DNA from 3 places in the Amycolatopsis sp. NPDC114503 genome. Region 3 is predicted to be linked to each of the others. Evidence: riboswitches for the same ligand, from Rfam matches in the RefSeq annotation. Region 3 holds a riboswitch; each other region holds the start of a gene.

Region 1 (9,308 bases), on a different contig from region 3:
GCGCGGCGAAGCAAGCCAGGTACTGGGCGAAGTGCTAGCCCTCCCCGAGCGCCAACCGGCCGCCGCAGCAGCCTCGACAGCAGGCTGCTGGATCCCCGGCCGAGGCGGCCGCTCGAAGTGGCTAGCTGCCAGCTGATCCGCCCTTCTCCCGCGCCGTCCCCACCGGCCCCCGAATTTCAGGCCCCGCACGAAGTGGCCCAATCCACTTCGTGCGGGGCCTGGCTCTTTTCTCCCCTCCCGCGGCTGCTCCCCGGCCGCCCGTCCGTGAGGGCCACCTTCACAGACTCAGACGCCCTCAGGGTTCCCCTCACGACCCACGATGGTCGTGAGGGCCGCCTTCACGGACGTGGATTCCCTCAAGGGCCCCTTCACGGCTCGCCCGCTCCCCGCCACGACGCCCTCCCATGCGGAATTGGTTGCGCCCCGCGCACCAACGTGGCGTCCGGTGCGTCGCATGCACCCCCTGCCACGTCGGGACGCGCCCCTTCTCTCGCGCCCAGCGCTCAACCGCCACCCGCGACCCCAACGCGCCAACCCACCCAAGCCCCGCGCACCACCCACCCCACCGCAGCCCGCGCACACAAACCCACCAGCGCACCCACCAACCGTCAGCACAATCAAGCTTCGGGGTGCCCCCGCAAGCCCCGAGCGCAACGTCGCCGCCAGGCGACGAGCAGCCCCCGTACACCCCAAACCCCCTCAAGACCCCCGCTCCAAAACCAGATCACCGCTCCGCAACCTCCTCCCCCGTAGTGGTCAGAACCACGCCGCGGCCCGCTTCCCCACCTCGTCCACCCCTTACACTTGGACTCGGCCCGCCCACGTCTTCCTGGGAGCTTCCCGGTGGTTTCCGACCCCTCCGCCAGTCCTGCTCGACCCGAAGATCAAGAAGATCAACCCGAACCGGAACCCCGTGAGGAGTGCGGCGTCTTCGGCGTCTGGGCTCCCGGGGAAGAAGTCGCCAAGCTCACCTACTACGGCCTCTACGCCCTGCAGCACCGCGGGCAGGAGGCCGCGGGCATCTCCGTCTCGGACGGCTCGCAGATCGTCGTCTTCAAGGACCTCGGGCTCGTCAGCCAGGTCTTCGACGAGCAGGTCCTGCAGTCCCTGCAGGGCCACATCGCCGTCGGGCACTGCCGGTACTCGACGACCGGCGCCACGATCTGGGAGAACGCCCAGCCGATCTTCCGCACCACGGACACCGGCAGCGGCCTGTCCTTCGCGCACAACGGCAACCTGGTCAACACCGCCGAGCTGCGCGATCGCACCGTCGCCGCGGGGTTGAAGCCGCACGCCGGGCTCACCGGGTCTTCCAGCGACTCCGACCTCGTCTGCGGGCTGCTCGCCGCGAACGCCGCCGACAAGGGCATCGAGGCCGCCGCGCTCGATCTGCTGCCGACTCTCAAGGGTGCGTTCTGCCTGGTCTTCGCCGACGAAAACACCCTGTACGCGGCCCGCGACCCGCACGGCGTGCACCCGCTGGTGCTCGGTCGGCTGGAGCGCGGCTGGGTCGTGGCGAGCGAGACCGCCGCGCTCGACATCTGCGGCGCGTCGTTCGTGCGCGAGGTCGAGCCGGGCGAGCTGATCGCCATCGACGCCGAGGGGCTGCGTTCGTCGCGGTTCGCGAACCCGGAGCCCAAGGGCTGCGTCTTCGAGTACGTCTACCTCGCGCGTCCGGACACGTCGATCGCCGGTCGCAGCGTGCACGCCACGCGCGTCGAAATCGGGCGCAAGCTGGCCGTCGAGCACCCGGTGGACGCCGACCTCGTGATGCCCGTGCCGGAGTCCGGCACCCCGGCCGCGATCGGCTACGCGCAGGGCTCGGGCCTTCCGTACGGCACCGGTCTGGTCAAGAACGCCTACGTCGGGCGCACCTTCATCCAGCCGTCGCAGACCATCCGGCAGCTCGGCATCCGGCTGAAGCTGAACCCGCTGCGCGACGTCATCCGCGGCAAGCGCCTGGTGGTGGTGGACGACTCGATCGTGCGCGGCAACACCCAGCGCGCGCTCGTGCGGATGCTGCGTGAAGCCGGTGCGCTCGAGGTGCACGTGCGGATCGCCTCGCCGCCGGTGCGCTGGCCGTGCTTCTACGGCATCGACTTCGCCTCGCGGGCCGAACTCGTCGCCAACGGCGTCGACCTCGACGGCATCCGCCGCTCGATCGGGGCCGATTCGCTCGGCTACATTTCGCTGGACGGCCTGGTCGCGGCGTCGGAGCAGCCGAAGTCGCGGCTGTGCACGGCCTGCTTCTCCGGCGAGTACCCGATCGCGCTGCCCGAAGACGCGCTCATCGGCAAGCACCTGCTCGAAAGCATGGACGCCGCAGGTGGCGCGGCCGCTCCCGTGAGTGCGGCCGGGTACGGTGCCGAAGACGCCGTCCGGCGTCCGTGAACCAAGCATGTCCAGTAGGGAGTCCGCTTCCGTGAGCGAGTCCACGAGCGCCACGTACGCAGCCGCCGGAGTCAGCATCGACGCCGGTGACCAGGCCGTCGAGCTGCTCAAGCCACACGCCGAGCGGGCCACGAGGCCCGAGGTGCGCGGCGGGGTCGGCGGTTTCGCCGGGCTCTTCTCCCTCAAGCTCGACAAGTGGAAAGAGCCGATCCTCGCGTCCTCCACCGACGGCGTCGGCACCAAGATCGCGGTCGCGCAGGCGCTCGACAAGCACGACACGGTCGGCATCGACCTGGTCGCGATGGTGGTCGACGACCTCGTCGTCACCGGGGCCGAGCCGCTGTTCCTGCAGGATTACATCGCGGTCGGCAAGGTCGTGCCGGAGAAGATCGCGGCGCTGGTCGGCGGCATCGCCGAGGGGTGCGTCCAGGCTGGTTGCGCGCTGCTCGGCGGCGAGACGGCCGAGCACCCCGGCCTGATGGGCGAGCACGACTACGACCTGTCGGCCACCGGCGTCGGCGCGGTCGAGGCGTCCGCGCTGCTGTCGCCGGAGAAGGTCCGCCCCGGCGACGTCGTCATCGCGATGGGCTCGTCCGGCCTGCACTCCAACGGCTACTCGCTGGCCCGGCACGTGCTGCTGGACATCGCGCGGATGCCGCTGGACGGGCACGTCGAGGAGTTCGGCCGCACCCTCGGCGAGGAACTGCTCGAGCCGACCAAGATCTACGCGAAGGACTGCCTCGCGCTGGTCGCCGAGACCGAGGTGCGCACGTTCGCGCACATCACCGGCGGCGGCCTCGAGGCCAACCTCGCGCGCGTGATGCCGCGCGGCCTCGTCGCCAAGCTCGAACGCGGCACGTGGACGCCGGCTCCGGTGTTCGCCCTGGTCGGGCAGCGCGGCAAGGTCGAGCGCGCGGAGCTGGAGAAGACGTTCAACATGGGCGTCGGCATGGTCGCGATCGTGTCGGCCGAGGACGTCGACCGGGCGCTGGCGGTGCTCACCGCGCGGCACGTGCCCGCGTGGATCCTCGGCGACGTCCAGCCCGCCGAAGACCCGGACGGCCCGCGCGCGGTGCTGTCCGGCGACCACCCGCGGTTCTGAAAGCCGCTTGCCACGTCTTGAGACACTGAAGACATGGCGGAGGACGTACGCGTCGGCGCCCGGTTCGTGATCCCGGGCGCCGAACTGCGAGAGCGGTTCTCCCGGTCCTCGGGGCCGGGCGGACAGGGCGTGAACACGACGGACTCGCGCGTCGAGCTGTCGTTCGACGTCGCGGGCTCCGCCGTGATCCCGCCCGCGCTGAAGGAACGCATCACGGCTCGCTTGGGCGCCCGCCTGGTCGACGGAGTGCTGACCATCGCGGCCAGCGAATACCGCTCCCAGCTGATGAATCGCGACGCGGCCCGGGAGCGGCTGGCCGACGTGTTGACGAAGGCTTCCGCGCCGCCGCCGGCCAAACGGCGTCCCACCAAGCCTTCGCGAGGCTCGAAGGAACGCCGTCTGGCAGCGAAGAAACGCCGTAGCGACGTGAAACGCGGCCGCGGCGGCCGGTACGACGATTAGCTCAGCGACAGGTGCACGCACTCACCGGCGACTTGGTAGCCAGCACGCCGGTACACCGTCCCGATACCCACATCGCCTGGCGTGAGGAATGCCGTCCGCGCGCCGCGTTCGTGGGCGAGGCGCGTTAGGTGCGCGGTGATTGCCGCTGCGATGCCTTGACCGCGGTGCTCGGCGGCCACTGCGATGCCGACGATTTCCGTTGCGCCGGACACGATGTCCAGTGCAACTCCGCCGCCCACAATGGTTTCGCCGTGTTCGGCTAGGACCGTCAGGTAGTCGCGGTTGCGTTCGAGATCGGCGTCCGACACCTCTGGCGGCTCTCCGAACGCGACGTTCTGCACGGACCGCAGGCGGCGGAATTCGTCGTCGGACACCGGTTCGCGCAGCTGAATGTGTTCCGGGGCAACACAATCTACGCGGTCTTCAGCGGTGCAGGTCATTACCGGCACGCGTCGTTCCAGTGTGAATCCCGCGCCGACAAGGGATTTCTCGACGTCGGGAGCGGCTTCGGTGAAGAACTCCAGCCGGGGCAGGAGATTTCGTTGCTGGTAGGCGGAAATCAGGGCCGCGAGGTCGGCGGACGAGGGCTTCGCGCCGTCGTCGGGGATGGCGTAGTTCGCCATCGGATGAGAGCTGTCTTGGGCGAAAGTGGCCAGGAACGGGCCGATTCGCAGGGTGTCGCGGCCGATCGGTGCGGTCGCACGAACATATGCCTGAAGGGCGGACATCTCTGGTGGAAGCCTTTCGAGAAAGAAAGAATGCACAAGAACCGGGCAGGGCAAACCCCACAACCGGCGCGCAGGCCGAACAGCTCAGGCCACGCGGCCGGAGTGGGCCGTGGCGGAGCACATAGGCATTCCTTCGTCCGAAACGAACTTCCCGCTCATCGTCTCAGGCCGGGCAAGCGAATTAACGATTGAGCGCGGCGCGTGCCTGGTCCACGATCCGAGCCAGGTGCACGCCCCGGCGGACATCGCAGGGATGCGTGGTCGTTCCGCACGACACCATCGCGGCGAAATCGTCCAGCAGCGCGGTGTACGCGTCGTTGGCCGTGCCGGTACGGCCAAGCGTGCGGAGGCCGTGTTCGCCGAAGACCGAGTACTCGACCACCGTCGGCTGTACCGGCAGACGCAGGCTGAGCGTCGCGGTGCTCGTGATGCCGCCTTCGTGTTCGAGCAGCAGCTGCCACAGGTCTTCGGGACCGCGGTGCGCGGCAAGGACGTCGGTGATCGGGCCGAGCGCGGCGTCGAGCAGGTCGAACGCATGCGGGCCGATGTCGGCGAGCGCGCCGCTCGCCGGGTCCTGCCGCCAGGCCGAGGTCGCATACTTGCCGGCGAGCAGTGCGCCGGACAGCCACCGCACGTTGCCGCCACGCCAACCGCCAGCGGCGGTGACGCCGTCCAGCCAATCGCGCGTCTGCTGGGCGAACCGCAGCGTGAGCATCACCAGCGACGCGACGCCAGCGGACGTCACGGCGTCGGCGAGACGCTGCGCCGAGGCGAGGTCGGGGGCGATCGGCTTCTCGAGGATGAGGTGATTGCCCGCCTCCGCGGCCCGCGTCGCCAGCTCGGCCTGCACGGTCGGCGGCACGGCGAACGCGAGTGCGTCGACCTGCTCGAACAGCTCGTCCAGATCGCTGGTGGGCACGGCGTCGTAGGCCTGCGCGAGCGCGGCGGCAGCCTCCGGCCGACGGCTCCACACAGCACTGAGCACGGTCCCTGGATGATCGGCGAGCCCCGGGGCGTGCACCGTGGTGGCCCACGGTCCGGTTCCTACGAGGCCGACGCGCAGCTGGTCCTGTCCCACGCCCGGAAGTGTAGGTGTGGCCGCGGTCGCTTCCAGCGGGGCCTGCGGTGCGTTAACGTCGACAAGTTCTTCGCCACGAACGGGGGAAGCCGGTGAGAATCCGGCGCTGGCCCGCAACCGTGAGCGGTCCCCGGGGATCGCGAGCCGGATCGCCCGTCGTGGTCCGATCGATGCGAGGTTCATCTGACATGCGGTTCGTGCACGCGCGGCACTGGGGGCGAGTCCTCGCCGGCTGCGCTCTTCTCGTCGCTACCGGCCTCGGCGGGGCTTCCTCCGCTTCGGCCACCACGCCCGGCAAGGGCGCCGACGGCTATTGCCAGGACGACAACGGCGTCACGGTGATCGTCGACTTCCAGGGGCTTGGCGGCGAAACCCTCATCCGGTGCGCCCCCGGCAAGCAGGAAAACGGCGTCACCGCCCTGCAGAACGCCGGCTTCGAACTCACCGGCGCGGGCAAGTACGGCCTGTCGGTGATGTGCAAGATCGAGGGCAAACCCGCCGATCAGGCCTGCACCGGGATGCCGCCGGAGAAAGCGTCGTGGAGCTTCTGGACCGCCACCAACGGCGGCAAATGGGAGTCGGCCCAGGTCGGCGCGCAGAGCTGGAAGCCGCCGGCCGGCGCGTTCGAGGGCTGGTCGTTCGCGATCGGCAAGTCCTATACCGAGTACCCGCCGCCGCGCACCGAGCCGGTGCGCAAGGCCAACGCGCCTGCCCAAGCTCCGGCGTCCACTTCGGACAGTGGATTCCCGTGGGGCCTGGTGATCGGCATCGTGGTCGTCGTGCTGCTCGTGGCGGCCGGGACGGTCGTCGCGGTGCGTCGCAGGCGTGCCGCGGAGTAGTCCGCGAGCGCTCCATCCCGGCGCGTGGTGGGTGTGGGCGCTCGCGCTCGCCGTCGCCGCGAGCCGGACCACGAACCCGGTTCTGCTCGCTCTGGTGATCGCGGTGGCCGGATTCGTCGTGGTGCTCCGCCGCGGCGACGCGCCGTGGGCGCTGGCCTTCCGGATGTACGCCTGGATCGCTGGCGTGATCGTGGCCTCGCGCGTGCTGTTCCGGATCCTGATCGGCGGCGAGGACGGCGGCCACATCCTGTTCACGCTGCCGACCATCCCGCTGCCGAGCGTCGCGGCCGGCATTCAGCTCCTCGGCCCCACCTCGGCCGAGGAGCTGCTCGGCGGACTGTACGACGGGCTCCGATTGGCCACGATCGTGCTCTGCATCGGTGCCGCGAACGCGCTGGCGAACCCGAAACGCCTGCTCAAGGCCGTACCTGGGGCGCTGTATGAGGTGGGCACGGCGGTCACTGTCGCCCTGTCCGTGGCACCGCAGCTGGTCGAGAGCGTGCAGCGGGTGCGCCGCGCGCGTCGGCTGCGGGCGGGCAAGACGCGCGGTCTGCGGTTCGTGAAGGGGATTTTCGTGCCGGTGCTCGCCGACGCCATGGACCGGTCGCTGCAACTCGCGGCGGCCATGGATTCCCGTGGCTACGGACGGCGCGGCTATCTCTCGCCGCGCGTCCGGATGCTGATCGCGACCTGCGTGCTGGCCGGGCTGGTCGGCGTCGCGGTGGGGGTTTACGGCGTGCTCGACGGGTCCGCGTCGTGGCTCGGCGTGCCGATGCTCGTCGCCGGTCTGGTGCTGGCCGCCGCCGGATTCGTGCTGGGCGGGCGGCAGATCCGGCGCACGACCTACCGGCCCGATCCGTGGCAGCTGCCGGAGACGCTGGTCGCGCTGTGCGGCGTCGCCACCGCGGTGCTCGTGCTGATCGCCGACCCGGTTTCGCTCACCACCCCGGCCAGCCCGCTGACCTGGCCGGAGCTGCCGCTGCTGCCGACCGTCGCGGTGCTGATCAGTGTGCTGCCCGCTTGGTTCGCGCCGCGTCCGGCGCTGGTGTCGGAGGTCGCTCGATGATCGAGTTTTCGCACGTCAGCGTCACTTATGACGGGGCGGACCGGCCGGTGCTCCGCGACGTCGACCTCGTGATCGAGGAGGGCGAGCTCTGCCTCGTCGCCGGACGCACTGGTGTCGGCAAGTCGACATTGCTCGGCGCGATCAACGGTCTCGTTCCGCACTTCACCGGCGGCACGCTGAGCGGACGTGTCGAGGTCGCCGGGCTCGACACCGCGACACATCCGCCGCGTGAACTGGCGTCGGTGGTCGGCGTGGTCGGGCAGGATCCGCTGGCCGGATTCGTCACCGACACCGTCGAGGAAGAACTGGCGTACGCGATGGAGCAGCTCGCCGTCGCGCCCGACGTGATGCGCAAACGCGTCGAGGAAACCCTTGACCTGCTGGGCATCGCCGAACTCCGCGACCGTCCACTTCAGACCCTCTCGGGCGGGCAGCAGCAACGCGTCGCGATCGGCGCGGTGCTCACGGCGCACCCGAGCGTGCTGGTGCTGGACGAACCGACGTCGGCGCTCGACCCGACCGCGGCCGAGGAGGTGCTGGCCGCGATCACTCGGCTGGTGCACGACTTGGGCACGACGGTCGTCGTCGCCGAGCACCGGATGGAACGCGTCGCGCAGTACGCTGACCGCCTGCTCTACCTGCCCGGCGACGGCACCGTGGTCTCCGGCCAGCCGGCTGAGGTTTTCGCCGAGACCGATGTCGCGCCGCCGATCGTGGAGCTGGGCCGACTCGCGGGTTGGTCACCGCTGCCGCTGTCGGTCCGCGACGCCCGTCGGCTCGCTCGCCCGCTGCGGGAACGCCTAGCGGAGCGTCGCCCTGCTCAGGCAGCACAAAGCTCTGGTGAAGCGGTCCTCACCGCGCGGGGCGTGCGGGTCCGGTACGGCGGCGTGAACGCGGTTCGCGGCGTTGACCTGCGGCTGAACCGAGGCGAGGTCGTCGCGCTGATGGGCCGGAACGGCTCGGGCAAGTCCTCGCTGCTGTGGGCGTTGCAGGGCAGCGGACCCCGCTCTGACGGCACGGTCGACGTCCTCGGCGCGGACCCGAAGACGCTCCGGACGCGGGCTGCCCGCACGCGCGTCGGCCTGGTGCCGCAGACTCCGTCTGACCTGCTGTATCTCGATTCGGTCGGCGCGGAATGCCGACAGGCGGACGTCGAATCGGACGTCCCGCCAGGCACCGCGCGGAAGCTGCTCGACCGCCTCGTGCCCGGCATCGAAGACGACACCAATCCGCGCGATCTGTCCGAAGGTCAGCGCCTCGCCTTGGTCCTGGCCGTACAACTGGCCGCCGCCCCGCCGGTCGTGCTGCTGGACGAGCCGACCCGCGGGCTCGACTACCCGGCGAAACGGCACTTCGCGACCATCCTCGCCGACCTGGCCGCCGAGGGACACGCGGTGCTGCTGGCCACCCACGACGTCGAGTTCGTCGCCTCCGCCGCACACCGCGTCGTGGTCCTGGCTGAGGGCGAAGTGGTCGCCGACGGTGCGACGGCGGACGTCGTCGTGGCCTCACCCGCCTTCGCGCCGCAGGTGGCGAAGATCCTCGCGCCGGAGCCGTGGCTGACCGTGGACGCGGTGGCGAAGGCGCTGGCGTGACCGATTTCCTGGGCCCAGCCGTCCGCATTCGGCACCGCACGGCGCTG
Region 2 (9,308 bases), on a different contig from region 3:
CCTCGACATCCGCGCCGGTCGCGACCAGATCAGTGTCCGCCGGATGCCGACGCTGCGTGGCGACCAGGCAGAAGTCGAGCGCGCTGCCGGTCAGCCGCTGCTCCGCGTCCTCCGGCCCGAACGCCCACGTGCTGCCGTCCGGCGCGGTCAGCTCGACCCGGAATTCCTCGGTCGGCGGCGCGAGCGAATGGAGTTTGTAGGCGAAATCGCGCGTCCGCGTGCCGAACCGGGCGATGTGCCACAGCCGTTCGGTGGGCTCGCGCGTGACGCCGAGCGCGTCGGCGATGTCCTGGCCGTGCGCCCAGGTCTCCATCATCCGCGCGGACGCCATGGACGCCGCGCTCATCGGCGGGCCGTACCAAGGGAGCTTCTGCCCCTCCGGCACCGCGGCGAGCGCCTCGGCCAGCGCGGCCCGGCCCGCGCGCCACTGCGCCAGCAGCTCGTCCGGGGGCAGCCGGGCACCTTCCTCGGCACCCGCGTCGACGTAGTTTTCGCCGATGCTCAACAGGTTTTCGACCTCGGACTGCCAGTCCTCCGGCCGGCTCGCGGAGATCAGCGATTTGCCGTCGGTCCACGCCAGATGCGCGACCTGATGCGCGATGCTCCAGCCGGGCGCCGGCGTCGGCCGCGCCCACCCGTCGGCGGGCAACCCGGCGACCAGGTCGTCGACCGCCTGCGATTCGGCCGCGAGATCCCGGAGGATCCCCGCGAGATCAGCCATTCCTGCGCCTCCCTGCGTCCGCCGCACCACCTCGTGCGGGACCCAGCGTGGACCCTGCCCCCGGAAAAATCAAGCGCGCCTGATTGTTTTTGCTCCGGCGGACGTGCCGTGAAGGACTCCTTGAGGGAATCTGATTCCCTCAAGGAGTCCTTCACGGACTTCTCCTCAGCCGCGCGAAGTGTCGATCACGCAGAAACGGTTGCCTTCCGGGTCGGCCAGCACCACGAAGTCCGGATCCGGCGGGTAATGCGGCCAGTCCACCTCCCGCGCCCCCAGCCCCACCAGCCGCGAGACCTCCGCCGCCTGGTCCGCGGCGTCCCCGGCGTACAGATCCAGATGCACCCGCGGCACCTCCTGCACCGGCACCGAACTCCGCTGGAACGCCACCCCCGGCCCCGCGCCGTCCGGAGGCAGCAGCACCACGAAATCCGTCGCGTCGTCCCGTCGCGCGTACCCCAAAGCGTCGCTCCAGAACGAGACCGCGCGCTCCATGTCCTCGACTCCCAGCACCACCGTGCCCACCTTCAGCATGATCCGAGCATGCCCGGACGCCAGCCGCCCAACCGTTATTGACACATTGAAAACAAGGCTCCGGCGCCCTACCGTCCTCCCATGGACTCCTACGCGGAGATCGCCTACGAGGTCGCGGGCACCGTCGCGACCGTCCTGCTCGACCGGTCCGAGGCCCGCAACGGCTACACGACCCGGATGGCCGACGAACTCGCCCACGCCCTCGACCGCGCCGACCGCGACGAGGACGTCCGCGCCGTCGTGCTCGGGACCACGGGCCGGGACTTCTCCGTCGGAGCCGATCTCTCGTCCGGCGGATTCGACTTCGGCGACCGTCCGCCGGACGACTGGCAGGAACCCGCGGGCCGCGTGTCGAAGCGGATCTTCACCATGAACAAGCCGGTGCTGGCCGCGTTGCGCGGGGCGTCGGTCGGCGCGGGGATCACGATCACGCTGTCCTGCGACTACCGGTTCGCCTCGACCGACTCCAAGTTCGGCTTCGTCTTCACCCGCCGCGGGATCTACCCCGAGGGCGCGTCCGCGTGGTTCCTCCCCCGGCTCGTCGGGATGGGCGCGGCCGTCGACTGGATGGTCAGCGGGCGGCTCTTCGGCCCCGACGAAGCGCTCCGAACCGGGCTCGTGCACCAGATCCACGACCCCGGCGACGTCCTCGCCCAAGCACAAACCAAGGCGAAGGAAATCGCCGAGACCACCGCACCTGTCGCCGTCGCGGTCACTCGCCAGCTGCTCTACCGGATGGCCTCGGCCCCGTCGCCGTTCGACGTCCACCAGGTGGACTCGAAGCTCATCTCCCAGCTCGGCTCGAACCCCGACGCCGTCGAAGGCATCGCCTCGTTCTTCCAGAAACGCCCGCCCGAGTTCCCGTTGCGCGTGGACCGAGATCTGCCGCCGTACCTGCCGTGGACCGGAGAATGACGGACTACCCGCCCGAACCGTGGCACCTCGCCGCCGACGCCCGCATCTCGGTCTGGCGAGTGCCGGTCGACGAACTGCCCGCGCTTCCCGACGGCGCCGAGCCGCTGCTCCTGGGCAACCAGGCCGCCGTCTTCACCGCCTGGATCGACTATCTCCCGTCCGGCCAGCTGAGCTACCACGAACTCCTCTCCTGCGTCGCCGTGCGCGGCCGCGGGCTCGCCGCGTCGATCACCGACATCTGGGTCGACAGCGAGATCTCGCGCGCGGGCGGGCGCGAGCTCTGGGGCATCCCGAAGGAACTGGCGGCCTTCACCTTCACCGGCGGGCGCACCTTCACCGCCGCGACCTCCGACGACTGGATAGCCACCGCCGCCTTCACCCCGCGCGTCGGGCTCCCGATCACCCTCCCGGTACGCTTCGAGATCGCGCAAGACCGCGGCGGCAGCCCGCTGCGTACCCCGGTCGAGTGGCGCGGGAAGCCCCGCGCGGCGGCCGCGGACTGGTCGGTCAACCCGGCCGGGCCGCTGGGCTATCTGGCCGGGAAACGGCCCGTGGCCAGTGCGGCACTGGGCGCCACGAAGCTCCGCTTCGGATCTTGCCCTCGGTGATCGGATAACCCGCCAGGGTGAGAGTGACACGCCATACCTTGGGGCGCGTGCGAGCCTGAACCCCAAGATGTAGTCTCTGGGAACCGGCAGCCCCCAGCGACGGGGAGACCGCTTGACGAGGGCGGCCGGGCTGTTTCGACGAAACCGCAGCGCATGGCCTTGACCGGCTGTGTGCCGCTCGAACGCGCCCATTTCGAGGAACTGTTGGAGACACGCATGTCAGTGGAAACCGGTCAGCGGCCGCCGTCGGCGGCGGAGGGGGCCCCGAGCGCGGTCCGCGTCATCCGGCGGGACGGAAGCGTCTCGCCCTTCGACGCGGGCAAGATCTCGGTGGCGCTGACCAAGGCCTTCCTCGCGGTCGAGGGCGGCGACGCCGCCGCGTCCTCCCGCGTGCACCACGTGGTCGCGGAGCTGACCGGGCAGGTCGAGGCGGCTCTGCTGCGCCACACCGGCCCGGAGACCCCGCTGCACATCGAGCAGATCCAGGACCAGGTCGAACTCGCCCTGATGCGCGGCGAGCACCACAAGGTCGCCCGCGCCTACGTCCTCTACCGCGACGAGCGCAAGAAGGCGCGCGAGGCCGCCGCGCCGGCGCACGCCGAGGTCGCGCTGAGCGTCAAGGGCACCGACGGAACGCTCCGCCCGCTCGACTGGGCGCGTGTTTCGCACGTCGTCGGCGAGGCCGTCGCCGGGCTCGAGGACGTCTCCGCCGAGCCGGTGCTGGCCGAGGCCAAGCGCAACCTCTACGACGGCATCACCGCCGACGAACTGGCGCTCGCGCAGATCATGGCCGCGCGCGTGCTCGTCGAGCAGGAGCCGAACTATTCGTTCGTGTCCGCCCGGCTGCTGCTGGACAAGCTGCGCGGCGAAGCGCTGAGCTACCTCGCGCAGAAGCCGCGTCAGGCCAGCCAGGACGAGATGGCCAGCGAATACCCGGCGTACTTCCGCGCCTACCTGCGCCGCGCGGTCGAGCTGGAACTGGTCGACGGCGAACTGCTGGGCTTCGACCTGGACAAGATCACCGCCGCCATTCACGCCGAGCGCGACCTCGACTTCGGCTTCCTCGGCCTGCAGACGCTGTACGACCGGTACTTCCAGCACCACAACGGCGTCCGGTTCGAGCTGCCGCAGGCGTTCTTCATGCGCGTCGCGATGGGCCTGGCGATCCGCGAGGACAACCGCGAAGCCCGCGCGATCGAGTTCTACGAACTGCTGTCGACGTTCCACTTCATGGCGTCCACCCCGACGCTGTTCAACAGCGGCACCAACCGCGCGCAGCTGTCGTCCTGCTTCCTGACCACTGTGGACGACGACCTGGACTCGATTTTCCAGGCGTACAAGAACAACGCGCTGCTGGCCAAGTACTCGGGCGGCCTCGGCAACGACTGGACCCCGGTCCGCGGCCTCGGCGCGCACATCAAGGGCACCAACGGCCAGTCCCAGGGCGTCGTGCCGTTCCTGAAGATCGCCAACGACACCGCGGTCGCGGTCAACCAGGGCGGCAAGCGCAAGGGCGCGGCCTGCGCGTACCTGGAGACCTGGCACGTCGACATCGAGGAATTCCTCGACCTGCGCAAGAACACCGGCGACGACCGGCGGCGCACGCACGACATGAACACCGCCAACTGGGTCCCGGACGAGTTCCTGCGCCGCGTCGAGGCGAACGCCGAGTGGACGCTGTTCTCGCCGAACGAGACGCCGGACCTGCACGACCTCTACGGCAACGCGTTCGCGCAGCGCTACCGCGAGTACGAGGCGGCCGCCGCGCGCGGCGAGATCAAGGTGTTCCGCAAGGTCCGCGCGGTCGAGCTGTGGCGGCGGATGCTGACCATGCTGTTCGAGACCGGCCACCCGTGGATCACCTTCAAGGACCCGTGCAACCTGCGTTCGCCGCAGCAGCACGTCGGCGTCGTGCACTCGTCCAACCTGTGCACCGAGATCACGCTGAACACGAACACCGAAGAGGTCGCGGTCTGCAACCTCGGCTCGGTGAACCTGCTCAAGCACGTCACTCCGTCCGGTTTGGACACTGAGCGGCTCGAGAAGACCGTGCGGACCGCGGTGCGCATGCTCGACAACGTGATCGACATCAACTTCTACACGATCCCGGAGGCGCGCCGTTCCAACCTGCGCCACCGTCCGGTCGGCCTGGGCATCATGGGCTTCCAGGACGCGCTGTTCGAGCTGGGCGTGCCGTTCGCGTCCGCCGAAGCGGTGAAGTTCGCCGACGTCTCGATGGAGCACCTCTCCTACTACGCGATCTCGGCCTCGACCGACCTCGCGCAGGAGCGCGGCCAGTACCAGACGTTCGAGGGTTCCTTGTGGAGCAAGGGAATCCTGCCGATCGACTCGATGCAGCTGCTCATCGACGCCCGCCAGGGCGACGGCCTCGACGTCGACACCTCGACGACGCTGGACTGGGCCCCGCTGCGCGAGCGCGTCAAGACCGTCGGCATGCGCAACTCCAACGTGATGGCGATCGCGCCGACCGCGACGATCTCCAACATCTCCGGCGTCGGCCAGTCGATCGAGCCGCTGTTCCAGAACCTGTACGTCAAGTCGAACATGTCCGGCGACTTCACCGTCGTCAACCCGCACCTGGTCAAGAGCCTCAAGGCGCGCGGCCTGTGGGACGAGGTCATGGTCAGCGACCTGAAGTACTTCGACGGCAGCCTCGGCCAGATCGACCGTGTCCCGAACGACCTCAAGGCGCTGTACGCGACCGCCTTCGAGATCGAGTCGAAGTGGATCGTGGACGCCGGTTCGGTGCGGCAGAAGTGGATCGACCAGGCACAGTCGCTGAACCTGTACATCGCGGCGCCGAGCGGACGCAAGCTCGACGAGCTGTACCGCTACGCCTGGCACAAGGGCCTCAAGACCACGTACTACCTGCGGGCGCAGTCCGCGACGCACGTGGAGAAGAGCACCCTGCGCGGCACCGACGGCAAGCTGAACGCCGTCTCCGCCACCCCGGCCCCGGCCGCCCCGGCTGCCGCTGCCCCGGCTGCTTCCCCCGCTCCGGCCGCTTCGCCGTCGCCGTCCGCCGCGGTTCCGGCCGCCTCCCCCGCACCGTCGCCGTCGCCCGCCGCGGCGGTCCCGGCGGAGCCGAAGGAGATGCCGAAGACCGACGTCGACTTCGTCGCCACCGAGGGCGCTGCCTGCCGGATCGACGACCCCGACTGCGAAGCCTGCCAGTAAGGAATCCCTGAAACCATGACGAACGTGGAAACGACGGACGCGACCGGCCTCGGCGAGATCGAGGTCGGCGCGGCCCGGATCAACGTCGACGACAAGCGGATGATCAACGCGCGCGCCGACGTCAACCAGCTGCTGCCGATGAAGTACCGGTGGGCCTGGGACAAGTACCTCGCGGCGTGCAACAACCACTGGATGCCGACCGAGGTCGCGATGCAGGCCGACATCGCGCTGTGGAAGTCGCCGGACGGCCTCACCGAGGACGAGCGGCAGATGCTCAAGCGCAACCTCGGCTTCTTCGCGACGGCGGAGTCCTTGGTGGCCAACAACATCGTGCTCGCGGTGTACCGGCAGATCACCAACCCGGAGTGCCGCCAGTACCTGCTGCGCCAGGCCTTCGAGGAGGCCGTGCACACGCACACCTTCCAGTACATCTGCGAAAGCCTCGGCCTGGTCGAGGGCGAGCTGTTCAACATGTACCGCGAGGTCCCGTCCATTTCGGACAAGGACGCGTGGGCGCTGAAGTACACGCAGAACCTGGAGAACCCGGACTTCGAGACCGGCACGCCGGAAGCCGACCAGGCGTTCCTGCGCGATCTCGTGGCGTTCTACGTGATCTTCGAGGGCATGTGGTTCTACACCGGTTTCGCGCAGATCCTGTCGCTGGGCCGGCGGAACAAGATGGTCGGCATCGCCGAGCAGTACCAGTACATCCTGCGCGACGAGTCGATCCACCTGAACTTCGGCATCGACTGCATCAACCAGATCAAGATCGAGAACCCGCACCTGTGGACTGAAGAATTCCAGGCCGAGGTGCGCGGAATGCTGCAGGACGCGTGCGAACTGGAAGTCAAGTACGCCCGCGACACGATGCCGCGCGGCATGCTCGGCCTGTCGGCCGACCTGTGCGAGCAGTACATGCACTTCATCACCGACCGGCGCGCGCAGCAGATCGGCCTGTCCCCGATCTACGGCGAGAACGAGAACCCGTTCCCGTGGATGTCGGAAGCAATGGACCTGAAGAAGGAAAAGAACTTCTTCGAAACCCGAGTCATCGAATACCAGTCCGGCGGCGCCCTCGACTGGGACTGACCCCCACCCGAGGCACAACCGACACTCGGCCACGCCCACCAGGGCGTGGCCGAGTTCTTTTACACACCAACAAACCCGCACCAACTCACCCCAACCATCGAGGCACCCACCCCCTCCCCCGCACCCCGATACGAAGCCTCCCTGCGGTCTGAGGGTGGTTGTCAAGGCATCTTTCCCGCCTTGACAACCACCCTCAGACCGTCAGCACAATCAAGCTTCGGGGTGCCCCACGCAACGCCTCAGGCGCAACGTCGCCGCCAGGCGACGAGCCGCCCTCTCTCCCACACTCCAAGACACCCACCCACCTTGTACCAAACCAGCTAAACTCCCCCACGCCACTGGTTCGTCAGGACGCCCCCGCGCCCTGACGAGGCAACAGGGAACCCGGTGAGACTCCGGGACTGCCCCGCAGCGGTATGTGGGAACGAACGCTGTCACCGCGAACGCGGTAAAGCACTGGGCACCCCCGCCCGGGAAGCGACAGCCAGTAGACACGAGCAATACGCCCACGAGTCCGAATACCTGCCAATGGCACGCACGCCGACGGCGTGCGTGAGTCCGGGCCTCGCGGGACAAGGCACCGACCGAAGCACCGCGTTTCCGCGTGCCCGGACTCTTCCGGCGAGCACGTGAGGATGCATGCTGTGAACACCCTCGGCACCACCATTCTCGGTTACCCGCGAATCGGCCCAGCCCGAGAACTCAAGCGGGCACTGGAGTCCTACTGGGCAGGCAAGAGCACCGAGAACGACCTACTGGCCACCGGCCGACGACTGCGCGAGCAAACCTGGACAACCCTCCGCAACCAAGGCCTCGACTCAATCCCGTCCAGCACCTTCTCGCTCTACGACCAGGTCCTCGACACCACCACCCTCTTCGGCGCCCTGCCGGAACGCTTCACGAAGCTGGGCCTGTCCCCCCTGGACACCTACTTCGCCGCCGCACGCGGAGTCCCAGACGCCCCAGCGCTGGAAATGACGAAATGGTTCGACACCAACTACCACTACCTAGTCCCAGAACTAGGCCCGGACTCCCGATTCGCACTCACCGGCACCACACCGATCGACGAGGTCCGCGAAGCACGCGCACTCGGCATCACACCGCGCCCGGTCCTCGTCGGCCCAGTCACCTTCCTATTGCTGGCCAAGGCAACCGAACCCGGCTTCACTCCGCTGGAACTGCTAGACGAACTTCTGCCCGCATACACCGAACTGCTGGGCAAGCTGGCCGACGAGGGCGTCGAATGGGTCCAGCTGGACGAACCAGCCTTCGCCGCCGACCGAACGACCCCGGAGTTCAACGCCCTCACCCGCGCCTATCACTGGCTGGCAAAGGAAAAGCACCGCCCGAAGCTGCTGGTGGCCGGATACTTCGGCGGACTCGGCCGAGCACTGGGCGTACTGGCCCGCTCCCCCGTCGAAGCAGTAGCCGTCGACCTGGTCACCGAAGCATCCTTTGTGGACAAAGTAGCCGCAGAAGGAGCCTTACGGGACAAGGAAGTACTAGCCGGAGTCGTCGACGGCCGAAACATCTGGCGCACCGACCCCGACGTCGCGCTCGCCCGCGCGGCACGGCTGAGGGACACCGCAGCACAGGTAAGCGTATCGACGTCGTGCTCACTGCTCCACGTGCCTTACGACGTGGAAGCGGAGACAGATCTCAACCCACGACTGAAGAACTGGCTCGCCTTCGCACGACAGAAAGTAGACGAGGTCGTCCTGCTCGGCCGAGCGCTCAGCGGCGAGACCGTCGACCTAGGCCCGGCACGAGCCGCGGTCGCCGACCGGGCTGACGCCAAGGAATTGAACGACGCCGACGTCCGGGCACGCGTCGCAGCGCTCCGGCCAGCGGATAACGTCCGTACCCCCTATCCAGAACGCGCTGCAGCACAACAGAAATCCCTCAACCTCCCCCCGCTGCCCACCACCGCGATCGGCTCCTTCCCCCAAACCGGCGAGGTCCGCCGAGCCCGAGCCGCACACCGCGCGGGCAAACTCGACGACACCGGCTACCGCACCGCGATGCGCGCCGAGATCGATCGCGTCGTGCGGCTTCAGGAAAACCTCGGCCTAGACGTCCTGGTGCACGGCGAGCCCGAGCGCAACGACATGGTCCAGTACTTCGCCGAACAACTGACCGGATTCGCGGCGACCGCGTCCGGCTGGGTCCAGTCGTACGGATCCCGTTGCGTCCGGCCGCCGATCCTGTTCGGCGACGTGTCCCGGCCGAAGCCGATGACCGTCGAA
Region 3 (9,308 bases):
GCGACGAAGGAGAAAAACGCTCGTTCGGAGAACACCGGGCCGACCTTACGAACAACGGCGCCGCGGCGGCCGCGATCGTCTCGGCGACCGGGACGGGTTCAGCTCAGCCACTGCTTCGGAGGCGGGTACACATACCGCGCGATGGTGGTGCTCACCCAGCCGATGCAGAAGCCGCCGAACACCGGCAGCACGACCTGCACCTCGTGCTTGCCGCGGAGCAGGCCGACGAGCAGGAAGACCAGCGCCCACGCGACGAGCAGCCCGGCGCTGTAGGTCCAGTAGTTCCTCCGCATGGCAAACCTCCCGACACTCTCCTTCGCCAGTGTTCCCCGCGCAGATCTCGATCGCAGGCCCATTGAGGCGGTCTCGGCAAGCTCGAGGTCAGGCCCTACTCCGCGTCCTGGGCCTCGATCAGGCCGAGGTCGCGGACGCAGAAGCCGTGGTGCTCGAAGGTCTCATTGAGCACCGTGCGAAGGCACTGCCGCACGGAGCGGCCCCGGGCGTACGGCGGCCAGACATCGTCGTCGGGCACCGGCGCTGGTGCGGCGAGCTGCGCGGCGGTGACCTCGTCGAGCCAGGCCTCAAGCTCGGCTTCCTGTGCGGCACGCACGCGCACGATCTCGTCAAGGGACGGATCGAGCGAGCGGTCCAGCCCGTGCGCTTCGCGGTAGGGCTCGGCATCCGGCCCGATGCCCATCGGCGTGAACAGCTCCGTCGAGCCAAGACAGCAGCGGCGGAACCACGAGTCGTGGACGAAGACCAGGTGGCGCATCGTCTGTACCGCCGACCACTCGTCGTTCACGCTCCGGCGCTCGATGCCGGGCGTACGCCGGATGCGCTCGACGGTGGCGGCCCAGCCGGCCCGGAGCTGACGCGCTGCCTCGCGCAGATCGGCAGGGTCCTCGGAGCGGACCAGCACCCGCACCGGATGCCGCCGGTCCAGCTCCGCCTCGACGTACTCGCCGACCTCGACCCCGTTCACCACGAGGTTGGAGACGAGCCCGTCGATCACAGCGTCCTGCATGACGACGCCGATCAGGCGCGCCCCGGTCAGATCGCACTCGCGGAACTCCGCGCCGTTCAGGTCCTCGTCGACATACCGTTTCATGCTCCGCATCCTAGGTCCGGGCACCGACAAAAACGGGTTCCCCGGCTTGCCGGAGGATCTTCCTGGCTGCTCGTCCGCGCCGTCGCCTCCGCCGCGCCTGTCACCGCCGCTCCCCGACGCCCCGCTGGATCTCACGCAGTTCACGACCAGCCCCTGCGGCCTGATGACCTCTCACCAGCTGGCCATGTTCTTCGTCGACAATCAGGCCAATCGAGCCCCGTGACCGGTCAGGCCAGCACGCAGTCCCCGCATTTCGGACCGTCGCGATCCGGCGTCGCGCGATAGAACAGGCAGCAGCTGCGACGCCGAAACCGACCGTCCTCCCGAGTCGCAGTACCGGCAAGCTCCGGCAATTCCTCCAGCGCGGCAACGATTCCGGCGACCCGATCAGTCCACTCTGGACGCTCGGACCGCAACACCGTCACCGCCCCGTTCAGCGCCGAAGCCACATTCCCCCGCCGGACATTCTCCGCCAGCGAGAACTGCGCCATCGCCTTGTCCAACCGCGCCAACGGACCGCGCAGCACCCGTTCCGCAAAGGCAGCGACCACATCGGACTCAACCGGCGGATTCTCCGTCAAGGACAACGGAAACGCACCGCCGAGTTTCGGCTGCCACCAAGCCGTCGAGTAGTCCGGAACCGCGCCTGCCCCGACAGCTTGGCCTAACGCGGGCGAGATGAGCCGCGCCGCGAGCCCGAGATGCGCGATCGACGCCGCGACCCGCACTTCGACGAAATCGCCGCCGAGCACGGCCCGGTTCTGCGCGATCCGTTCGCGCAGAACCGGGCCGTCGTCGAGGACTTCGGACAGCGGACGCCACGGCGAGGCCGGTTCCTCGGCCGAATGCGTGTCGACGGCGAAGAACGGGCCCAGTCCGGTCAGCGGGTTCACGCCTCGACGGTAACCGCGCGCCCGCGGTCGAGCACGCGTTCGGCGAGCGGGCCGAACACGAGCGCGATGGTCGCCCAGAGGATGACCTGCGCCAGCACCGAGTAGAGCCGGAATCCGACGAGCGTGTCGGCGGGGAATCCGGGGTACACGATCTGGCCGTCCGGACCCTTGAGCGGCAGCGGGGTTTCGCTGGTCTGCGGGCCGTACTCGGCGACGTTGCTGGCCAGCGACCCGAGCGACGGCAGCAGCGCCATCAGGAGCGCGGACAGCACGACGAACCCGGCGCCCGCGACGAGGGTCGCGTTCCAGTTGCCCAGCTTCGGCGCGAGCCGTTTGCCCACGACGACGGCCGCGACCAGGAAGACCACCGACGCGACGACCATCGTCAGGTAGAGCCCGGTGCGCGCGCCGATGGTGGCCTCGTGCCCGACCGCCGGCGGGTTGGCCGGGTATTTCAGGAACGGCACGAGGTACAGCGACAGGAAACCGGCCCCGGCCACGAGCACCGCCAGCACCCGCGCGCGGATCCGGCCGACGCGGCCCAGCAGCACGGTGTAGGTCACCGCGAACAGCAGGCCCATCGCGACCCCGAAGAGCACCATGCCGAGCCCGATGCCGAGGTTGCCCTGCACCGCACGGCTGAAGATCTCGTGGCCCTCGTGCTCGGTCGGCACGCCGGCGGCCTTGTCGAGCGCCATCTGCGCCTCGTCGCGGCCGGATTCGTAGTCGATGGCCGCCTGGGTCAGCGGTTCGGCGAAGACCCGGGCGAAGACGAACGCCAGCAATCCGCCCAGCGCTCCGGCGAGGAGGCCGCGCAGAATCAGCTTGTTCTGCATTGTTCGGTTGTCCGTTCCGGGCGCGTCAGTGGCAGGGGAAGCCGAGGAAGTGCCGCGCGTCGTGGACGAACTCGTGCACGTGGGTGTCGCTGCCGAAGATCGAGACCGCGCCCTGGTCGACGCCGATGAAGTAGTACAGCAGCAGCGCGCCGACGATGGTGGCGCCGAGCAGCAAAGCGGCTTTCGACACGGGCAAGACGACCGGGGTGGACCGGTCGGCCGGAATGGTGGCCATGGCTCTCCTTCGGGATGACGCGTCCCTTGCGGGTGGACCTGACGACGGCTCCTCGACCTGACTTGCCCGGGATGGGCACACAGTGGCGCGACCGTGCCGGAATCTCACCGGCTTCGGGAAGCCGTCGCGCGAGCAGCACGGTACGGCGGTGTCCGGCCGGTCGTCAATCGACCGAGGGTCCGACGTGTCGCTTATCGCCTGGTTTGCCCAGCCGGTGTGCGCGGGGTCGCACCGAACGGAGCAAGGCCGCTCACGCGGGGTTGCGGTAGAAGGCCAGGTGCTCGGGGCACAGGTAAAGCGTCAGTCCCTCCGGCGTGTCGTAGCGCGACAGGCCGCCCCATTCCTCGTCCGGGTCGAGTTTGCCGAGCATCGCCTTCAGCGCGCGGAAGTCCGCGTCGGTCTTCGCGTGCGGCTCCGGAAGGTCGTCGTCGGACCGGTCCGCACCGGGCAGCACGCGCTCGCGGTGCAGGTCCTTCGGCAGCTGCGCGGCCAGCTCCTTCATCAGGTCGGTGTCGGATTTCAGCTGCTCGTTCAGCACGCCGGCAGCGACCCCGAGCGCCGGCCCGGCCAGCGGCGCGGCGTGTTTGAGCACCCGGATGAGATGCTCCAGGTACGGCCCGAGCTTCACGAACCACTCGTGCGGCTGCGAAACCGGGTAGACGCCCTTGTCGCCGTCCAGCCGATGCCAGGCGCCGGGTTCCTCGCAATAGAGGTGGATCTCGTACGGCGAGCCGGTGATCCGCCGCCGCCCGGCCGGGACGACCGCGAACACGCTGGGGCAGCGGGCTTCCTGCTGGTGCTGCGCGAGCCGTTGCAGGCGAAGGAACATCCGCTGGTGGTAATCGCTCTGCTCCTCCAGCCGCTCGCCGAACTGCTCGACGGTCCGGGTCAGCTGCTCCATGGACGCGCGCGTCGAATCGCGCTCGGCCGGCGAGAGGCCGAACAGCAGCTCCGGCACCGAAACCTGCTCGCCGGAGCGATGGCATTCGATCTCGTGCTTGGGCGGCGTGCGCTCCAGCCGGGCGCGGAGGTTCTCGTAGTCGAACAGCTCCGGGCAGTCCGGCTCGCACCGGCACGGCACGCGGCGCGTGATGTCCAGGCCGGGAAAGCGTTCCAGGGTCAGGTTGAGGCCCTCGTCCAGCACCATGAAGAACCCGACCGGCGACGGCCCGCGCACGGTCAGCTCGACGGTGTTGTGCTGGCGATCCGCGCTGACGAGCGCGAGATGGCGGCCGTCGCGGTGGCCGAGCAGCGCGCCGGTGCGCCAATGCACGTCGCGGCTGAACCGGTGCGACCGTGCGATGAACCAGGTCGGAATGCCCGGCGGCATGGTGTTGAGCCGGTAGATGACCTTGATCTGCTGGGAATTCTCCCGCGCGGCCGCCCATTGCGGTTCGTAGTCCGGCGGATTCCACTGCAGCCGCTCGACGACCAGGCTGAGGTCTCCCCCGCCGCTCGACTCGACGCGGTAGGACAGGTCGTATTTGTCCATCATGCCGAGGAAATGGTCGCGGATCCCCTTGTCGAGGTCGTGCCACAGCGCGGTCAGGTGTTCCCTCGTGAGCAGCCCGTGCTTTTCGGCGACCTCGTCGCTGTCCAGGACGCGGCTGATGTAGTCGTTGACCCACGACGGCCGCAGCACGACCGTTTCCTGCAATTCGGGATCCTCCGGGTAATAAAGGATGTCGCCGAGTTCGTGCAGCGCCCGCGCGATGAACCGGCTCGGCTCAGCACCGGTGACCCCGGCTTTAGCCATGCTCTGCCACATCCGGCCGACGGTGATGTGGTTCTCCTGGGTCTGCCGCACCGCGTCCGCGGCGGCCAGCCACGACGTCGGCCATTCCGAACCCATGAGCGGCAATTCCGCCGCATGCCGTGCGAGAAGGTCGCGGAGTTCTCCGACACCGTCGCGTGTCGCGTTGTCCACGTGCACACTCGCGACGATTCTCAGGTATTTCGCCCGCAATTCGGCGAGCGGCAGATCCACCGGACGGCCGTGAATGTGCGTGGCCACCAGAACGATCGGCGATTCCGGCGCGCGGGCAGTGATAATGTCGAGCCAGTAGTGGAGTTTGCCTTGTTCCCAGCCCAGTCGCGAATTCCACAGGAGGACGAAGAGGGAACGGTTGGTGAGGAAGAACTGATGGGTGGCGTGGTAGATCTGCTGGCCGCCGAAATCCCAGGTGCTCAGGCGCATCCGGACGTCGCGGCCCGGATGGTCCAGTTCGAGGTCCCGGACGAGGAGGCCGTGCGTGGAGGGTTCATCGGGGTCGTGCGCGTCTTCGGCGAGGGCCCGGACAAGGGAGGTTTTGCCTACGCCGCCTTCGCCTACTACGAGGAGTTTCGAGACCCATTGGGCGGTGCTTCCGCGCTCGCATTCACGGAGGAATTCGAGGACGGATTCGGAACCGCTGGCGGTGATTTCCGGGGGCGGGCTGATGAAGGGGTTTCCGGAGACGCTGAGGGTGGCGAGGTTGGGGAGTTCGGCGAGGGCGGAGGGGAGACTGCGGAGGTGGTTGTCGGAGAGGAGGAGGGTGGTGAGGCGGGTCAGGTGCGGGAGAGTTTCGGGGAGGGCGGTGAGTTGGTTGCCGCGGACGTCCAGGCTTTGAAGACCAGCGACGTGTCCCAGGGACTCCGGGAGTTCGGTCAGCGAGTTCTCCGCCACGGACAAATTGCTCAGGCTCACGAGCTTGTCGAGATGCGCCGGGAGGGCGCGCAGCTGATTGACCGACAGGTCGAGCATTTCGAGGCTGGCCAGGTCGGTCAGGCTGTCCGGCAGGTCCGCGAGATCGTTCCGCCCGGCTCGCAGCCACCTGAGCTTGGCGAGAGCGCCGATCTTCGCCGGAAGCGCGCGTAGCTGGTTGCCTCCCAAGGACAAGCTGGTGAGAGCCGTCAACTCGCTCAGCCACTCAGGCACCGCGGCGAGTTCGTTGTTGCTGACTTCGAGAAATCGCAATCTCGTGAGCTGAGCCAACGTGTCCGGCAGCTCGCCGAGCGAACACCGGGCGAGGTACAGACTGCGAAGCCCGGCCAGCCCGCCGAAGTCGAAAGCGGTCAAGTCCAGCGGGTTCCCGTCGGCCGAGAGGTAGCGCAACCCGCCGAAGTCCTCCAGCCACGAGGGCAGCTCGGTGATCCCGATGTCGTCGAACTCGAGCATGACGAGACCGGTCAGCTCGCCCACCACGTCCGGCAGCCGGTTCAGCGGATTCGCGCTGATCCGCAGATCGGTCAACGCCTGGCACGAACCCAGCCACTGCGGCAGTTCGGCGATCTGGTTGTTCCGCACGGAAAGCGACATCAGGTGTTTCAGCCCGGCGAGCTCCGCGGGGAGGACGGCCAGCTTGTTGTTGTCCAGCCGCACGTCGGTCAAGCTCTCGAGTTCCGGAAACCAGCCGGGAAGCTCCGCGATCCGGTTGCCGCTCAGGTCCAGTCCGTCGAGCCGACGCAAGCCGCGCACGCAGCCGGGCACCGCGTCGAGGTCGCAGCGAGCCAGGTCCAGCCTCGTCAGCGCCGGGAAATCGCCCAGCCATTCCGGCACCCCGCTGAGACGGTTGTCCCCCAGCGACAGCTCGCGAAGGTCGGAGCACTGGCGCACCCAGCTCGGCACCTCCGCGATCCGATTGACGAGAACGGAAAGAACGCGCAGATTGACGAGCGGGCCGGGCAGCTGTGCCAGCCGGTTGAAGTTCATCCGCAGTTCGGTCAGCCCGGTCAGGCGGCCGAAAGAACCGGGAAGGTCCGGCAACTGGTTCGAGGACAGCTGGAGGATCTGCAGCGACGTCAGGTCCCCGAACCAGTCGGGCAGCTCTTTCAGCCCGCAATTGCCGAGGCTCAGCTCGGTCAGCTCGGTCGCCCGCAGCCACGACGGCAGCTCGGCCAGCGGCAAGGAGTCGAGGTGCAGCGTGGTGAGCTGGGCCAGCTCGCCCAGCCAGTCCGGCAGTTCGGCGAGCTGGGTGTTGTCGAGCCTGAGCTGCACGAGGCTCTCGAGCCGAGCCAACCAGCCCGGCAGCTCGCGCAGCGGATTGTCGTTCAACCACAGGACTTCGAGCCCGCGCAACCCGTTCAGCCACTGCGGCAGCTCGGTGAGACCGCATCCGCCGGCGCCGAGCGTGACCAGTCCGGTCAGCTCGCCGAGCCACCCGGGAAGTCCGCGCAGCAGGTTGTTGCCCAGATACAGCCGACGGAGATCGCGCAGGCCGCGCAACGACTCCGGCAGCTCGGCCAAGCGGTTGTCGTTGATCCACAAGGCTTTCAGCGCGGTCAGCTCGCCGAGCCACTCCGGCAGCCCGGTCAATTCGTTCCGGTCGACGTACAGCCCCGTCAGGCCGGTGCAGCCGCGGACCCATCCGGGCACCTCGCCCAGCGCGAGGTCGCTCAGGGCCAGCGTCGTCAGCCCGGTCAGGGTCGCCAGGTGGTCGGGCAGCTCCGGGAGCGGGTTCGACGCGAGGCGCAGTTCCCGGAGCCCGGACGGCAGCCGCGGCACCGTGCGCAGCCGGTTCCGCGCGACGTTCAGCACGGTCAGCTTCTCCAGGCCGCCGATCCAGTCCGGCAGCTCGGCCACCTGGTTTCCGTCCAGGTCGAGCCGGGTGAGGCGGTCCAGCCCGGCGACCCACCCGGGAACCTCGGCCAGGCGCAAACGGACCAGGCTGAGTTCCGTCAGCCCGTTCGCTTCGCCCAGCCAAGCGGGCACCTCGGCCAGCGGGTTGTCGTCGAGGTACAGCTCGACGAGCGGCAGGCCACGCATCCAGTGCGGCAGCTCGGTCAGCAGGTTGTCATGCAGGTACAGCTTCGCCAGGCCGGGGATCTCGCCGAGCCAGCCCGGGAGGCTCTCGAGCCTATTGCCGTCCAGATCGAGCCGGACCAGGTTCGGCAAGCCGCGCACCCACTCCGGGACGCTGGCCAGCCCGCAGCTGCCCAGGTCCAGCATCCGCAGGCTGGTGATCCCGCCGAGCCACTCCGGCGGCTCGACGGGGTTCCCGCTGACGAACAGCTCGGCCAGCTCCAGCCCGGCCATTGATCGAGGCAGTTCGACGAGCCGGTTCTCGTTCACCTCGAGGCTGCGGAGACCGGCCATCGTCCCCAGCCACTCCGGCAACCGCACCAGGCGGTTGCGGCGGAGGTCCAGCTCCCGCACCGGAAGCCCCGCGAGCCATTCCGGCAGCTCGCGCAAGAAGTTGCCCTCCAGCACCAGCTTCTCGAGGCCGCCGATCTCCGCCACCCTGGGCGGGACCTCCGTCAGCTGCAGCCCCCGCAGATCCAGCGTCGTCTCCTCGGCGGCGAGCGCGGCGTCGATGCGGCGGTTCGCGTCCTCGGTCCCCATGGGGCAAGTCAATCAGGTTCGCGCGCGAAGCGTTGCGCGTCCGGCGGGAAAGCTATACCGTGCCTGAACTAGAACAGGTTATAGTTTCGGCGGTGCGCGGGACGAGGAGCGGACATGGCAGCCAGGGTGGCCCGGAGCAACGAAGCCGACTACGTGGTCGTCGGGTCGGGCAGCTCGGGAGCTGCCGTCGCCGGACGGCTTGCGGAGTCCGGGGCCAGCGTGATCGTGCTCGAAGCGGGCAAGAGCGACGAGCAGCTGCTGTTGCGCAAGCCGGGGCTGGTCGCCCCGCTGCACGCGGTGCCCCAGCTGAAGCGGACGAGCGACTGGGGGTTCTACTCCGTCCCGCAGAAACATGTTCTCGATCGGCGCATGCCGGTGCCGCGCGGGAAGGTGCTCGGCGGCTCCAGTTCGGTCAACGGGATGGTCTACGTCCGCGGCAACCGGGCGAATTTCGACTCCTGGGCGGCCGAGGGCAACACCGGCTGGGACGCCGACAGCGTCAACGCCGCGTACAAGCGCATGGAGGACTTCGAGGACGGCGAGAACGCCTTCCGCGGCGCGGGCGGGCCGATCAAGATCACCCGCAACAAGATCCCGCAGGAAGGCACGCTGCAGTTCCTCGACGCGACGGCCGACGCGATCGGCTGCGAGATCATCGACGACTACAACGGCGAGTCGCAGGAAGGCGTCAGCCGGATGCAGCAGAACGCTGCCGACGGCCTCCGCTACAGCGCCTCGCGCGGCTATCTGCACCACCTCGCGCCCCGGACGCTCGAGATCCAGTCCCGCGTGTTCGTGCGGAAAGTGGTGGTCGAGAACGGCCGCGCGACCGGGGTCGAGGTGACCGACGCAGGCGGCAAGCACCGCACGATCCGGGCGGGCAAGGAGGTCATCCTCGCCGCCGGGTTCGTCGGGT

The links. Region 3 has a riboswitch for cobalamin ahead of ACZ7OI_RS11375 (CbtB domain-containing protein). Riboswitches for the same ligand answer to the same signal wherever they lie in the genome.
Region 1: another riboswitch for cobalamin. It lies ahead of ACZ7OI_RS04605 (hypothetical protein); the one in region 3 lies ahead of ACZ7OI_RS11375 (CbtB domain-containing protein).
Region 2: another riboswitch for cobalamin. It lies ahead of metE (5-methyltetrahydropteroyltriglutamate--homocysteine S-methyltransferase); the one in region 3 lies ahead of ACZ7OI_RS11375 (CbtB domain-containing protein).

What each region holds. Positions count from the first base shown of each region.
Region 1 covers NZ_JBVKDT010000001.1:935,365-944,672, forward strand. The annotation lists gene ACZ7OI_RS04575 (hypothetical protein) at 1-136, shown strand, start outside; gene purF (amidophosphoribosyltransferase) at 844-2,391, shown strand; gene purM (phosphoribosylformylglycinamidine cyclo-ligase) at 2,423-3,493, shown strand; gene arfB (alternative ribosome rescue aminoacyl-tRNA hydrolase ArfB) at 3,527-3,955, shown strand; gene ACZ7OI_RS04595 (GNAT family N-acetyltransferase) at 3,952-4,737, opposite strand; gene ACZ7OI_RS04600 (Gfo/Idh/MocA family protein) at 4,865-5,761, opposite strand; cobalamin riboswitch at 5,790-5,936, shown strand; gene ACZ7OI_RS04605 (hypothetical protein) at 5,950-6,600, shown strand; gene ACZ7OI_RS04610 (CbiQ family ECF transporter T component) at 6,587-7,666, shown strand; gene ACZ7OI_RS04615 (ABC transporter ATP-binding protein) at 7,663-9,261, shown strand; gene ACZ7OI_RS04620 (ECF transporter S component) at 9,258-9,308, shown strand, end outside.
Region 2 covers NZ_JBVKDT010000009.1:191,760-201,067, forward strand. The annotation lists gene ACZ7OI_RS34245 (TIGR03084 family metal-binding protein) at 1-721, opposite strand, end outside; gene ACZ7OI_RS34250 (VOC family protein) at 887-1,252, opposite strand; gene ACZ7OI_RS34255 (enoyl-CoA hydratase-related protein) at 1,334-2,167, shown strand; gene ACZ7OI_RS34260 (acetoacetate decarboxylase family protein) at 2,164-2,775, shown strand; gene ACZ7OI_RS34265 (ribonucleoside-diphosphate reductase subunit alpha) at 2,992-5,973, shown strand; gene ACZ7OI_RS34270 (ribonucleotide-diphosphate reductase subunit beta) at 5,989-7,062, shown strand; cobalamin riboswitch at 7,385-7,606, shown strand; gene metE (5-methyltetrahydropteroyltriglutamate--homocysteine S-methyltransferase) at 7,707-9,308, shown strand, end outside.
Region 3 covers NZ_JBVKDT010000002.1:762,189-771,496, forward strand. The annotation lists gene ACZ7OI_RS11350 (hypothetical protein) at 1-35, opposite strand, end outside; gene ACZ7OI_RS11355 (hypothetical protein) at 99-293, opposite strand; gene ACZ7OI_RS11360 (DinB family protein) at 389-1,108, opposite strand; gene ACZ7OI_RS11365 ((2Fe-2S)-binding protein) at 1,336-2,001, opposite strand; gene ACZ7OI_RS11370 (CbtA family protein) at 1,998-2,837, opposite strand; gene ACZ7OI_RS11375 (CbtB domain-containing protein) at 2,863-3,072, opposite strand; adenosylcobalamin (AdoCbl) riboswitch at 3,115-3,199, opposite strand; gene ACZ7OI_RS11380 (leucine-rich repeat domain-containing protein) at 3,323-8,392, opposite strand; gene ACZ7OI_RS11385 (GMC family oxidoreductase) at 8,507-9,308, shown strand, end outside.